4 regions of the Bradyrhizobium icense genome follow, and region 2 is predicted to be linked to each of the others. Evidence: predicted binding sites of a transcription regulator. Region 2 holds the regulator's gene; each other region holds the start of a gene.
What was found. The regulator LexA, encoded in region 2, represses DNA repair genes until DNA is damaged. The targets are predictions, from matches to a motif close to TGTTCNNNNTGTGTTCNG.

Region 1 (3,632 bases), 3.5 Mb from region 2:
CACGTCTCGTTCGGGGCGGTGATCGAGGCGCATGGCGCGCCGGTTCGGATCGGCGCCCAGTGCGTCGTGCGCGAGAACCTCAATATCCGCAGCACGAGCCGGAACGCCGTCAGGATCGGCGACCATGTCCTGATCGGGCCGCTGTCTTCGCTCAAGGGCTGCATCGTCGAGGACGAGTGTTTTCTGGCGACGGGCGTCAAAATCTATCAAGGCGCGGTCATCAGGCGGCGCACCGAGGTTCGCATCGACGGCGTGGTCCACGTGCGCAGCGTGCTGCCGCCGAACTCGCTCGTCCCGATCAAATGGGTGGCAGTCGGTGATCCCGCTCAGATGTTCCCGCCCGACAAGCACGAGGAGATCGACGCCATCCTGAGCAAGATGAACTTCCCCGAAGAGGTCTACGGGCTGGAGCGCCAGACCGGCAGCGGCGTCGACATGGACATGAAGGAAGTCACCCGACGCGTGACGAGCGGGCTCGCCGATCATCGCGACGACCGGGAGCCGTAGCGCTCCGTTCCGGTCGCGCCGCTTGCGAGTGATCAATCGGTCAAGGAGAGGAGTCCGGACATGCGCCCACCGATCCGTCAACGACTTCGCCTGTCCGGAGGCACGGAGTTGTCCTTCATCACGGCAGGTGACGCGTCCAGGCCGGCGGTGCTGCTCCTGCACGGCTTTCCGGGCTCGGCGGGCTATTTTCGTGAAATCGTGCCCGAGCTGTCGCAGGCCGCGTACGTGATCGCGCCGGATCTGCCTGGCTTCGGCAAGTCGGACGTTCTGCCGTCGCCCTCGTTTCCCGCCTTTGGCGGGGCCATCTCGAAGTTGCTGGATCGGCTCGCGGTCGGGCCGCGTTACATCTACCTTCATGATTTCGGCGCGCCGGTGGGGTTTCACATCGCCATGCAGGCGCCGGAACAAGTCTTGGGCCACATCGTCCAGAACGCCAACGCTCATCGAACCGGGCTCGGGTCGCAATGGGCCCCGGTGATGGACTACTGGTCGCATCCAAGCCCGGAGAACGAGGCGGCTGCGACCGCGCATCTGACATTCGAGGGCGTTCGCAACGGGTATCTCGGCGGGATGCCGCCGGACCTGGCGCGAGTCCCGGCCGAAAGCTGGGAGGAGGACTGGCGGGTGATGCAGTTGCCGGGCCGGATGGACACGCAGCGCGCGCTCGTCAGGGACTACGGAAACTACGTCGCCCGGTTCGATGAAATCGCCGCATATCTCGAACGATGGCAGCCGCCTTCTCTGATGATCTGGGCGCGCCACGATCCCTTCTTCGACCTCGCCGAGATCCTGTCATGGATGCGGGCGCTGCCGAGGATGGAAGCCCATGTTCTCGACGCCGGCCATAAGCTGCTCGAGACGCACGCCGAACCAGCACTCTCCCTCATGATGGAGTTCATCAGGCGAACACAAGAGAGACCTGCGCAACTTCCCTAAGACAACGCCTGCGAGCTTATCCCAAGGCCCTTTCAGGGCCGGTGCGAACGCCGAAACCCCGCCATGGTCCCTAGCAGTAACTTCACGCTCGACTGTACGGTGAAGAGTCGAGAATGCTGATCGTAGTTTTGAGAACGTTGGGAAGCTGTAACGTTGGTCTGACACTGCGGGCCAGCGGCTAGAACTTTTGCTTCGCTGTGGCGCTATGATGCGGTCACCTGGGACACGCTGCAGCCCGAAAATATCGGATAGCATCACCCGAATCCGGCACGACGCAAGTTTTCTTCTGCGTTGAATCCAGAGGACGGCGATCCACTCTTGAACGACCGATGCACCGTGGCGGTTCTCTTACCGCTTGACGCGGCTCGCCGCCTATGTTCTCTTTTTGTTCTTGGGCAGCGCGTAGGAGATCTTTCCTTTCATGGATGACATTTGCACCGACGTCAGGTCCATCACGCTCTTCATTCATAATGACGACGATACGCCCGTCGAATTCGTCCGGCAGCTCCTTCGCAGCGTCTTCGGCAAGTCGGAACGGGAAGCGATCGCATTCACCGCGCTGATCGAGAACGAAGAGAAGGTGGCCTGCGGCCCCTACCCGAGCCCGGTCGCCAAGGCGCTGCTGGATTCGGCACGGCAAAGCATCAGCGCCGCCGGTCATGGTTTGCTGATCACGAGCGAAACCGCGACCACGAACGGCGCATGCGATCTTTGCGGAGCACCGGCGACTGGCAGTGAAATCCCGCTCGCCGGCAGGACAGCGTGCCTCTGCAACAGTTGCCTGCTTGACGTCAGGCGCGCGTCGGAGGCCGTGCCCGGAGACGAGTTCAAATACGCCTGGCTCGCGCTTGACTGGCACTTTGCCGGAATCCCGCGGAACCAACTGGTGACGAGAGCGCGGCAGTTTCCCGACCACATGCGCGCCGACGTCCAGGTTGCGGTCGACAAGTTGCTCGCCTCGCCTCTGCACTTCTTCGGCATTCACGAGGAATATCGCTATGAGACGCTGGCATTTGCGGCCCTGATGAAGGATGGCCGGAACGCACCCGCGCTTGCGCCGCCGCAATACCACGACGTCGAGATCGGTGAAGCGCAGCCGGTGAAATGCCTGCATAACGGCCTGTGGCTGTGCAGGGCCGGCGAGCTCCGCTACGCCGTGCTGCTTTCGTTTCATCGCGAATACCAGCATGACGCTGCGATACGCATCGAGATCGCCGTGCCGGCCGGCGCCGCCGGCGACGCATTGGTGCAACGTTCGTTCGCCGAGCTCGAAGAGGCGGTGCACGCCGCGCGTTCCTATCGCGGCAAGATCCTTTCGCTCGAAGGTGGATCCGACTATCGCGGACGGTCGAGCGGGGTCATGGTGCACCGGCTGCCGGCAGTCGGGCGTGAGGAAGTCATCTTGCCCGAACAGACGCTGAAGCTGCTCGATCGCAACGTCATGGGCTTTGTCGGCAATCGCGCGGCGCTTCGCAAGCTGGGCCAATCGACCCGCAAGGGCATCCTGCTTTACGGCCCGCCGGGCACCGGCAAGACGCACACGATCCGTTACCTCGCGACCAATTTGCCCGGACATACGACGTTGATCATCACGGCCGAGCAGGTGGGGTTGCTCGGCGCCTATATGAAGCTGGCGCGCCTGTTGCAGCCGACGATGGTAGTGATCGAAGACGTCGACCTCATCGCCCGCGATCGCGAAGAGATGGGATCGTGTGAAGAGCCGCTGCTCAACAAGCTGCTCAACGAAATGGACGGGCTGAAGGAAGATTCCGACATCCTGTTCGTCCTCACCACCAACCGGCCGGAGCAGCTTGAAGGCGCGCTGGCCGGCCGGCCCGGACGCATCGACCAGGCGATCGAAGTGCCGCTGCCCGACGGCATCGGCCGCAGCAAGCTTGTTCAGCTCTATGGCAAGGACCTGCCGATGGATCAGACCATCATTGATGAGACCGTGAACCGCACTAACGGCGTCAGCGCCGCGTTCATCAAGGAACTGATGCGGCGTATCGCGCAAGCGAGCATTTTTCGGGATGGCGGTTCGACGGTCGAATCCGGCGACATCAGCGAAGCGCTGGACGACATGTTGTTCACTGGCGGCAGACTCAACGTCACGCTGCTCGGCGGGGCGCAGGAAATGGCAGGCCCTTGATCGGACTTGGCTTGTGCGGCGGAATAAGGCGGCACATGCT
Region 2 (3,632 bases):
GGAGGAGTAGACGGGCGTCAGTGCTCGTCGACCGTGGGTTTGGCCGGAATTTCAAACGCACCGAGGTGGAATTCCTCGGGCGCGTCGGGGGCCGACGGCAGGTTGACCAGCGTGAACGACGCCTCGGGGAATTGCTGCCAGATTGCGAGATCTTCGGCCGTGATGGTGAGCCACCCGTACCTGAACATGTACCGTCCGGGCTCGGTGACGCGTCCGGCTCGTTGCCATGTAACCTTGTTGACCACCGATTGCCCCCTCGGTGCCGAGTTTCTCGAAAATGTACCACCATGATCCGCCGGCCTGGACCGGCGGATCATATGCTTGGCGTTTATCTATCCAGTCACGATCGATTCGACCGGAGGCGCTTCCGTCACCTTCGGTGCACGCTCGCCACCGGTCTGGACCACCGGCAATTGCAGCACGGTCGCGCGCTGGCCTTCGCAAAGCTGCGTCACCAGTACATGGCTTCCGTCGGGAAATTCGATCGCGTCATGATGACGGTCGGATACTTCGGGTTCGATCTGATTGAACTTGCCGACCCGCCAGTCGGTGGTTCGCGTCCAGATCCAGCGGTTGTCGTATCTGACGTCCTCTGCGAACGCCAGTTCGGTGCCGGGAAGCATGCAGACCGCCACCGCGGGCTCGCGCTCCGACGCAAAGCCGCGGGTAGATGTACCGCGGAACGTCGTGGTGATCAGCGTCTCGCCGACCTGGGCAGGCCGTGTTGCCACGGCGTGCAGGCTATAGTCACACATCGGATGGCTCCCTCGTTTGAGATAGCTGACCCGTGTCTAGAAGGAGGCACAGGCCTCTATCAGAGTGGACATGGCGCAGAGCCTTTTCTTCTTTCTGGGCAATTCTGCGACTGGCGCACTGCGCCACATTCACAAACGCGCTAACGTGCCTTAGTTCCATACACGCAACAAAAAACCCCGGCCGCGGGCCGGGGCTGCTTTTGGTCATGGGCCGGGAGGGCATAACCGGTCAGTATTTGCGGTACAGTCCGATCAGTTTGCCCTGAATCCGGACGCGGTTCGGCGGCAGGATGCGGACTTCATAGGCCGCGTTGGCGGGCTCGAGCGCAATCGAGGCGCCTCGGCGGCGGAAGCGTTTCAGCGTCGCTTCCTCCTCGTCGATCAGCGCCACGACGATATCGCCGGTGTCGGCGGTCTCGTTGCGCTGGATCAGCGCCATGTCGCCGTCGAGAATGCCGGCGTCCACCATGGAATCGCCACGCACTTCGAGCGCGTAATGCTCGCCGGAGCCGAGCATATCCGGCGGCACGCTGATGGTGTGGCTGCGGGTCTGCAGCGCCTCGATCGGCGTACCGGCGGCGATCCGGCCCATCACGGGGACGGCGACCGGCCGGTTGTTGTCGTCCTCGGCGGCCGGTGCGCCGACCTGGCGCTTGCCAAGCGTACCCTCGATGACGCTCGGCGTGAAGCCGCGGCGGCCATTGGCGGCGGCGGCGAGCTCGGGCAGCTTGATGACTTCGATGGCGCGGGCGCGGTTGGGCAGGCGGCGGATGAAGCCGCGCTCCTCCAGGGCCGTAATGAGGCGGTGGATTCCGGATTTCGAGCGCAGGTCGAGCGCGTCCTTCATCTCGTCGAAGGAGGGCGGCACACCGGCCTCTTTCAGCCGTTCATTGATGAAACGCAGAAGTTCGTACTGTTTGCGCGTAAGCATCGCGAGCAATCCCCCGGTTTGGCGTCGTTGTTTCGATCTTCAGGGCCCAGATCGCGGAAGTCCCCAAACTCCCGACATAGACACTAGCAGTCGAAACAAATCATGAACGGACACTATATGTTCGATATGTGTTCCGCAACCACTTAATTTCAAGTGAACGCATTGCGGTTTCGGCCCCAGGTGCCGTTGGGACGCCGTTCAGGCGTCATTCCGGCAGCCGGAGCAGCTCGCAACGCGATCCCTTTTTGGCCGCCGGCGCGAACGGCGGACGTATCACAAGCGCCCGTGCCGCAGCGAGATTTCCGAGCAGCGACGAGTCCTGATGGTTTACCGGAACGGCGACAAGCGTGCCGTCTTCGCGCGTTTCGAGGCGGGCGCGCAGGTAGTCCTCGCGCTGGTCGTTGGCGGCGAGATCACGGCCGAGCAGGGCGCTCTCGCGCGGGTGGTGGATGGTGTCGCGGCCCGATAATGCGCGAATCAGCGGCACCAGAAACAGGAAGCTGCAGACATAGGAGGAGACGGGATTGCCGGGCAGGCCGATCACCCGCATCGCGCCCAGCCTGCCATGCATCATCGGCTTGCCCGGCCGCATCGCGATCCGCCAGAATGCCATGGCGACGCCCTCGGCCTCCAGCGACCGCTTGACGAAGTCGTGGTCGCCGACCGAGGCGCCGCCCATGGTGATTAGAATGTCCGCGTCGGCCTTGCGGGCACGGCGAATGCCTTCCGTGGTAGCTGCGACGGTATCGGCGGCGATCCCGAGGTCGATGATTTCTGCGCCCTCGGCCCGGGCCAGCGCCCGCAAGCCGTAGCCGTTGGAATAGACGATCTGGCCGGGACCGGGGGTTGCGCCAGGCATCACCAGTTCGTCGCCGGTCGCCAGCATCGCGACTTTCGGGCGGCGGTGCACCGCAAGCTCCGGGTAGTTCATGCCGGCGGCGAGCGACAGGTCGCGGTCGGAAAGGCGGCGCCCGCGCTTGAGCAGGACGTCGCCCTCGCGGAAATCGACGCCGGCGGCGCGGATGTGCCGCCCCGGAACGGCGGCTTCCGTGATGGTGATGTGATCGCCGTCGACGCCAGTGTCTTCCTGGATGATGACGGCGTCGGCGCCGTCGGGGATCACGCCGCCGGTAAAAATCCGCACCGCATCGCCTTTGCCAACCTTCCGCTCGAACGGGCGGCCGGCGGCGACCTCGCCGATCACCTTCAGCCGTACGCTGACATCGGCGGCGTCCGCCGCGCGCACCGCATAGCCGTCCATCGCCGACATCGCCTGCGGCGGCTGCGTCCGCCGCGCGGCGACGTCGCGCGCGAGGATGCGGTGATGCGCGGCATCGAGCGCCAGCATTTCTTCGGGCAGCGCTTCTGCGCCGGCAAGGATCGCGGCAAGCGCATCGGCAACCGGCATCAAGGCCACGCGCAGACCTCCTTAAATCCCAAGTGCGGTCAGTGCCCTTGCCACGTCATCTGTCGATGTCACGTGGATGGCAGAAAGGCCGCGCGCCCGCGCGCCTTCGATATTGGCGGCTGAATCGTCGAAGAACAGGATCCGCGACGCCGGGACGCCGATCGCCTTTATCACATGATCATAGGCTTCGGCGTCGGGTTTGCGCAAACCGATGCTCGAGGACAGGAATATCTCGCGGAAATGGCTGAGTACATCGGCATAGGCCTGCGAAAAATGCGCGACATGGGCCGGATTGGTGTTGGAAAAAGCATAGAGCGGCAGGCGTTTTGCAGCACCCGCCAGGAGCGGTGCAATTCCGGGCATCTCGCCGGTGAAGATCGCGTTCCAGCCTTCCAGGAACTGCGCGTCGGTGATGCCGATGCCGAGCGACTGGCGCAGGCCCGCAAAGAACGCGGCATCGTCGATCCGGCCGGTCTCGTGGTGCTTGAAACTGTCGTCGGCGACAAAGCGTCCGGTGAGGTCGGCAGGCGCACAGCCC
Region 3 (3,632 bases), 1.7 Mb from region 2:
GCGCCACCAGCGGAGTGAAGCGATCGCACCAGTCGGCGATGTCTTCGAGCGTCTTGCGATCGGCGACTTCATCCGCGTCGAACACCGTCAGCTCGGGGCAGATCGCGCGCGCATTGGCGAGCGGCAGGCCGATCGAGAGACCGGCCTGAACGGCAAGATCGTCGAGGGAGTGGATCAGGATGGCATTGTGCTGCTTGGCGACGACGACGGAGGGGTAGGTTTGCGTCATCTCGAGAGTGCGACTCGCGGCGGCACCCCCACCCCAGCCCTCCCCCGCAAGCGGGAGAGGGAGCGCACCGGCCGTGTCGCGAGCAGCGTCGCTTGAAACGATCTTGGAATTTTCAGCTTGCGCGGCGCTGGCCGGCGAAAGCTTGCGCTTGATGCGGTCGATGGGCAGGCGTGGCAGCCAGAGGCTGAGGATACGCCGACGGTTCACTGAACAGGCACTCATCACAATTCCATTCCATGATCCAGCGGCCGACCGGGCCATGACGGTTACGAACGAGCTGCGCGTCGAAGACGGGTGCGCCCCACGCGTGCGACGGTGATCCAGGCGGCGAATGCGCCGCACGCACGATCCATCTTGTCTCCGCGGTCGAGGGACGCGGCTCCGCCGCTGTCCGCAGCAGCAATGCGGTGACGCCGGAGGCTTGAGCGGCTAGCGTGAGCTTGCGGCTGGCGACGAGATCGAGCTGACGCGCCTGCCCCCAGACTTCCAGCACCACGGCGCCGAGCGCATCGCAGGCCAGCGCGTCGGCGGCGGTCCGCAACGCAGCGTCGGTGTCGGTGGCGCGCACGGTGACGAGCAGCCGCGGATCGAGCCCGAGTTCGGCGAGCCCGCTCATCGACAGCGCACCCGATTCAATTTCCGAAAAATCCTGCCGCACCCAGGCCAGCGGCCGGCGCGGCGATACCCTTCCCGCCAGCCCTGCGATGAAGCCGGTTGCGGTCGCGCTCTGGTGTCCCTCGGCGAACACTTCATGCACCGCTGCGAGCGCAAGCCCACCCTGCAGCACAGCATCCGCCGCCTTATGGCCAAGCGCAATCTTGTTGAGGTCATGCGCATCGCCATGCGCCTCCAGGCGCTCGATGCTTCCGCGCAAACTCGCAAGCGTGCTCGTGCGTGCGGTGCTCATCCGCCGTTCCTTTCAGAAAATTGGCCTTTACCGCTTCTTCCCTAAGTGAACGCGCGGCTGGCTCATTTGTTCATGATATGTTCTAATATAAAGCTAACAGCGCCGGCAGAGTCAATCGAGATCGATCGCCTTGCCGATTCATGAGCGAAATCAAAGTGATACGCGACTCCCCAGCGACAACGGCGAAGCCGTTGCGCGGAGATGCCGGCGGAGAGTGTGGAGTAAGCACATGCACCACATCACCCTCGACAGCCAAACTGATTTCGATGGCTGGCGTAAAGCGGCCCGCACGCTGGCGCTGAATGATGTGAAACCGTCCGACGTGAGCTGGCGCGTGGCTGATGATGATGATGAGCCCGAACTGTTCGAGCCGACCGCGCCACCGCTCGAACCGCCACAGGGCACCTTCAACGTACCGGCCAGATTCGTTGAACTGGCGGAGGTTGCGATCCTGCATCGCAACCCCGAGCGCTTCGCCCTGCTCTATCGCCTGCTATGGCGGTTGCGAACGCATCACGATCTACTTGAACTCGCGACCGATCCTGACGTGGCTGAAATCACCGCGATGGCCAAGTCCGTGCGCCGCGACGAGCACAAGATGCATGTCTTTGTCCGCTTCCGCGAAATAGGTCGCGAACAGAAATCGCACTTCGTCGCCTGGTTCGAGCCGGAGCACCACATCGTCGAACTGGCCGCCCCGTTCTTCGCGCGCCGTTTCGCCGACATGCCCTGGTCGATCCTGACGCCTGATCTCTGCGCGCATTGGGACGGCCATGTCGTCTCGTTCACGCCGGGCGTCAGCAGAAGCGAAGCCCCCAGCGCGGACCGGCTGGACGAAATCTGGCGGCGCGATTACGCCAGCATCTTCAATCCAGCACGGCTGACTGTGAAGACGAGGAACCTGCAAGAGGGTTCAATGATTAAGCCTGCAGTCAAGCGTGCGGAACGCGACGCTACGGAACCATATCAGGCGCCAAAACGGCCGGAGCCGCCCATGGTGCGCAGAAGAGTTCAGGACGACATTGAGACGCTGCGCGAAGAAGCCGCCGATTGCCGCGCCTGCCCTCTTTACAAGAATGCGACGCAAACCGTGTTCGGCGAAGGCCGGCAAACCGCGCGGATCATGCTGGTCGGCGAGCAGCCTGGCGACAAGGAAGATCTCGCCGGAAAGCCGTTCGTCGGACCCGCGGGGCAAATGCTCGACCGCGCGCTGGAAGAAGCCGGCATCGACCGCCGCACGGTCTACGTCACCAATGCTGTGAAGCATTTCAAGTTCGTGCCGCGCGGAAAGGTCCGCCTGCACCAGAAGCCGAACACACCTGAGATCAAGGCCTGCCGGCAGTGGTACGAGCGCGAGCTGGCCGCGATCAAACCCGACCTGGTGGTGGCGATGGGCGCAACCGCAGCGCAAAGCGTGTTCGGGAAAATCACGCCGATCAACAAGAACCGCGGCCACCCGATCGATCTCGCCGATGGCACCAGGGCGCTGGTCACGGTGCACCCGTCCTATCTGCTGCGATTGCCGGACGCCGATGCCAAGGCGCGCGAATACCGGCGCTTCGTCCAGGATCTCAAAATCGCCGCCGGCGTGCTGCGAAAATCAGCACATGCGGCCTGAATTCCGCCAATCCGGCAGGCGCAATTTCTGGTGAAATATAACGGGAAAAATTGACAATCCTGCCCGCAACCATTAATTGATGAAAGACACAATCGCATTCTCAAGGGAATGTGGGACGTCTGCTCACGCTGTGATGCTCCCACATGGTCGACGCGCTGCGCGGTTCCCTACCTCCAGCCCCGGCGCCGTGCAGCGCGCGACCCTCTTCCTAGCTAGAGCGAGATGATTTTTCCTGGAATCGTCATCTCGCTCTATCTTTTTTGTTTGAGCATGATCTTTTCGAAAAACCGGTGCCCACTTTTCCGGATCATGCTCTCGCCACGGCCTCCAGTTCTGCAATATCGAACTTGACCATCTTCAGCATGGCCTCGGCAACACGCTTGGCTTTTGCGGGGTCGGGATCGTTCATCAATTCGCCGAGCCGTCTGGGCGCGATCTGCCAGGAGAGGCCCCAGCGGTCCTGCAGCCAGCCGCATTGCTCGATCTTGCCGCCCTCCCTCAAGGCGTCCCACAAATGGTCGATCTCCGCCTGCGTGTCGCATTCGACCATGATCGAAAAACTGTGGTTGAACCGGTCGAGGGGACCCGCCTCGATCGCCATGTAGCGCTGGTCGCCCAGGGTAAAGGCCGCGATCTTGACGCTGCCGGGCGGGCCGCTCGGGCTCTCGGCCGGCAGCGACGAGACCCACTGGACTGACGAGCCGCGGATCAGCGAGGTGTAGAAGCCGATCGCGGCCTCCATATCCTTTTCGAACCAGAGATGCTGTGTGACCTTCATCGAAGCTGCCTTTCTCCATCAGCTACCGGCCGGCGCGCGGCCGCTTCTGTGGCAAGGACGGATGGAGGAGGCGGCGTTCCGACAGGGGCAATCAAAAATA
Region 4 (3,632 bases), 100 kb from region 2:
GGTGCCGGTCTCGAAGTCGGCTTCGCCCCGAACTGGTCAGTTGGAGTCGAGTACAACCACCTGTTCATGGGTGACCGCGACGTCGACTTTGCCGCATCCGGCAACTTTATTGGTGCTCCGGCCGGCTCGTTTTCGAGGACTTCTCGCATCGACCAGGACGTGGATCTCGTCACTGTCCGCCTCAACTACCGCTGGGGCGGTCCGGTTGTCGCGAGGTACTGATCGCAACACCAGCGCGGGACTACGGAAAGGCCGGCTTCACGCCGGCCTTTTTGTTTGGTTGTAGACCGGCATTGCCCGTACCCGCTGCGGTTGTACCACCATACTTTTGCCGCTGATGTGGTATTTCGGCGACAGCCTTTTGCGGGAACTTCGAGCTATATGCCGAAGCAACCTCAAATTGACGGCTGAGGAAAGTTGCGTTGGAGAGCCGCGAAAGGAAGAAGAAAGTGAAGAAGATTCTGCTGACCACCACTGGCCTGATCGCGCTTGGGATGGCGCCCGCGATGGCCGCCGATCTCGCTGCCAGGCCCTACACCAAGGCGCCGGCCGCAGCGATCGCGATCAACAACTGGACCGGCTTCTACATCGGTGCGATGGGCGGCTACGCCCAGGAAAACGCGTCGGGCGTGGGTTCGCTCAGCGGCGGCTTCGCCGGCGGCACCGTCGGCTACAACTGGCAGACTGGTGCCCTTGTCCTCGGCCTCGAAGCCGATGGCGCCTGGGCTGACGTGGGCGCGACCGTGGGCGTCTTGGGCGGCCTCGCCTCGGTCAGCGACACGATTCGCTCGATGGGCACCGTTCGTGGCCGCATCGGCTACGCCTTCGATCAGGTCCTGATCTACGGCACCGGCGGCTATGCCTGGGCCGATAACCGCCTGACGGCAACGGCGCTCGGCGTGAGTATCTCGGACAGCCAGTTTCACTCTGGCTGGACCGTCGGCGCCGGTGTCGAGGTGATGTTCGCACCGAAATGGTCGGTCAAGGCCGAGTACCTCTATCGCAGCTTCGAAAGCCAAAACTACTTCGCAGGCATTATCCCGCCCGGCATTGCGAGCGGAACGCTCAACCTGAACAGCGTTCAGGTCGGCGTGAACTATCATTTCTAAGATTTCCTGCTGAAACTGCCTGCGCCTCCGTTCCGAAACCGGAACGGAGGCAATTTATTGCCGCGGCGTTTTGCACGGTGCTGCTGACGACTGCTGCCAAGAATTTTTCGCGCAAACAATCCGTTGATGATTCGCACGCGGCACTGGAAATCGTTTCCCGTTCTTCCTATGTTCCGACTTTCAATCAACGGCGCCTGATCCCGGTTCTTGCCCGGCAATGCGCGCCCAACGCGGCGCGTGCCTCGTGCGCCTGGAAATGCCGATATGGATGAAGTGCTAAGGGCGAAGCGCCAACAGAACGCCGGCTCCGCATCGCGCGCGATTACGATTCGCGGTGCGCGCGAGCACAATCTCAAGAATGTCGATCTCGAGATTCCCCGCGACAAGCTGGTCGTGTTCACCGGCCTTTCCGGCTCCGGCAAATCCTCGCTCGCCTTCGACACCATCTATGCCGAGGGCCAGCGCCGCTACGTCGAATCGCTCTCGGCTTATGCGCGCCAATTTCTGGAGATGATGCAGAAGCCGGATGTCGACCAGATCGACGGTCTGTCTCCTGCGATCTCGATCGAGCAGAAGACAACGTCGAAGAACCCGCGCTCCACCGTCGGCACCGTTACCGAGATCTACGACTACATGCGTCTGCTGTGGGCGCGGGTCGGCGTACCCTATTCGCCGGCCACCGGACTTCCGATCGAAAGCCAGGTCGTATCGCAGATGGTCGATCGCGTGCTGGCGCTGCCCGAGGGTACCCGGCTCTATCTGCTGGCGCCGGTGGTGCGCGGCCGCAAGGGTGAGTACAAAAAAGAGCTCGCTGAATGGCTGAAGAAGGGTTTTCAGCGCGTCAAGATTGACGGCACTTTCTATGAGCTGTCGGAAGCGCCGACGCTGGACAAGAAATTCCCGCACGACATCGACGTCGTCGTCGATCGCATCGTGGTCCGTCCCGATCTCGGCCAGCGCCTCGCCGAAAGTTTTGAGACCGCGCTGAAGCTTGTCGAAGGGCTGGCTGTGATCGAATATGCCGACGCGCCGGCGGGCGCGGAAGAGAAGAAGTCCGACAAGAAGACCGCAAAGATCCACGACAAGAGCGGACCCGAGCGGATTCTGTTCTCGGAAAAATTTGCCTGCCCGGTTTCCGGCTTCACGATTCCCGAAATCGAGCCGCGGCTGTTCTCGTTCAACAACCCCTACGGCGCCTGCCCGGCCTGCGGCGGCCTCGGCGTCGAGCAGCACATCGACGAGGACCTCGTCATTCCCGACAAGGAGCTGACCTTGCGCAAGGGCGCGATCGCGCCGTGGGCAAAGTCGTCCTCGCCCTATTACATCCAGACGCTGACGGCGCTCGGCAAATTCTACAAGTTCACGCTCGACACCAAGTGGAAGGACCTGCCGAAGAAGACGCAGGCCGCCCTGCTGCATGGCTCCGGCGACGACGAGATCAAGTTCTCCTACGAGGACGGGGTCCGCTCCTACGACACCAAGAAACCGTTCGAGGGCGTCATCACCAACCTCGAGCGCCGCTACCGCGAGACCGAGAGCGAATGGGCGCGCGAGGAGCTGGCCAAATATTTCTCCGACATCCCCTGCGAAGCCTGCAAGGGCCACCGCCTCAAACCCGAGGCGCTCTGCGTCAAGATCGGCGGCAAGCATATCGGCGAAATCTCGGAACTGTCGGTGAAGCGTGCCGGCGAATGGTTCGAAAGCGTGCCTGCCGCGCTCAACGACCAGCAGAACGAGATCGCCGCACGCGTCTTGAAGGAGATCCGCGAGCGGCTGTCCTTCCTGCTCGACGTCGGCCTGAACTACCTCACTCTCTCGCGCTCTTCGGGCACGCTGTCCGGCGGCGAAAGCCAGCGCATCCGCCTCGCCTCGCAGATCGGCTCGGGGCTGACCGGCGTGCTGTACGTGCTGGACGAGCCCTCGATCGGCCTGCACCAGCGCGACAATGCGCGCTTGTTGGAGACGTTGAAGCGGCTACGCGACCTCGGCAATACCGTGATCGTCGTCGAGCATGACGAGGACGCGATCCGTCTTGCCGATTATGTGCTCGACATCGGCCCCGGCGCCGGCATGCATGGCGGCCACATCGTGGCGCAAGGCACGCCCGCCGACATCATGAAGAACCCGAAATCGCTCACGGGCAAATACCTCACCGGCGAATTGTCGGTCGCGATTCCCGAGCGCAGGCCGCCGAACCACAGGCGAACCATCAAGGTCGTCAATGCCCGCGGCAATAACCTCAAGAACGTCTCGGCGGAAATTCCGCTGGGCCTGTTCACCTGCGTCACCGGTGTCTCCGGCGGCGGCAAGTCGACGCTGCTGATCGACACGCTCTATCGCGCGATTGCGCGAAAGCTCAACAATGCCAGCGAAGGCGCAGCCCCCCACGACCGCATCGAGGGGCTGGAGCATATCGACAAGATCATCGACATCGACCAGTCGCCGATCGGCCGCACCCCGCGTTCCAACCCTGCGACCTATACCGGCGCCTTCACGCCGATCCGCGAATGGTTTGCCGGCCTG

Region 1: the regulator LexA is predicted to act here: its motif matches at 1,819-1,836, upstream of LMTR13_RS02625 (ATP-dependent Clp protease adaptor ClpS).
Region 3: the regulator LexA is predicted to act here: its motif matches at 1,204-1,221, upstream of LMTR13_RS11065 (ImuA family protein).
Region 4: the regulator LexA is predicted to act here: its motif matches at 1,268-1,285, upstream of uvrA (excinuclease ABC subunit UvrA).

Annotation. Positions count from the first base shown of each region.
Region 1 is NZ_CP016428.1:543,164-546,795, reverse strand. It holds gene LMTR13_RS02635 (gamma carbonic anhydrase family protein) at 1-507, shown strand, start outside; gene LMTR13_RS02630 (alpha/beta fold hydrolase) at 568-1,443, shown strand; gene LMTR13_RS02625 (ATP-dependent Clp protease adaptor ClpS) at 1,865-3,592, shown strand.
Region 2 is NZ_CP016428.1:4,048,653-4,052,284, forward strand. It holds gene LMTR13_RS19100 (ComEC/Rec2 family competence protein) at 1-10, shown strand, start outside; gene LMTR13_RS19105 (hypothetical protein) at 18-245, opposite strand; gene LMTR13_RS19110 (hypothetical protein) at 333-755, opposite strand; gene lexA (transcriptional repressor LexA) at 985-1,686, opposite strand; gene LMTR13_RS19120 (molybdopterin molybdotransferase MoeA) at 1,892-3,103, opposite strand; gene LMTR13_RS19125 (HAD family hydrolase) at 3,116-3,632, opposite strand, start outside.
Region 3 is NZ_CP016428.1:2,355,130-2,358,761, reverse strand. It holds gene LMTR13_RS11070 (Y-family DNA polymerase) at 1-451, opposite strand, end outside; gene LMTR13_RS11065 (ImuA family protein) at 342-1,136, opposite strand; gene LMTR13_RS11060 (UdgX family uracil-DNA binding protein) at 1,366-2,754, shown strand; gene LMTR13_RS11055 (VOC family protein) at 3,062-3,532, opposite strand.
Region 4 is NZ_CP016428.1:4,149,242-4,152,873, reverse strand. It holds gene LMTR13_RS19580 (outer membrane protein) at 1-222, shown strand, start outside; gene LMTR13_RS19575 (outer membrane protein) at 450-1,109, shown strand; gene uvrA (excinuclease ABC subunit UvrA) at 1,374-3,632, shown strand, end outside.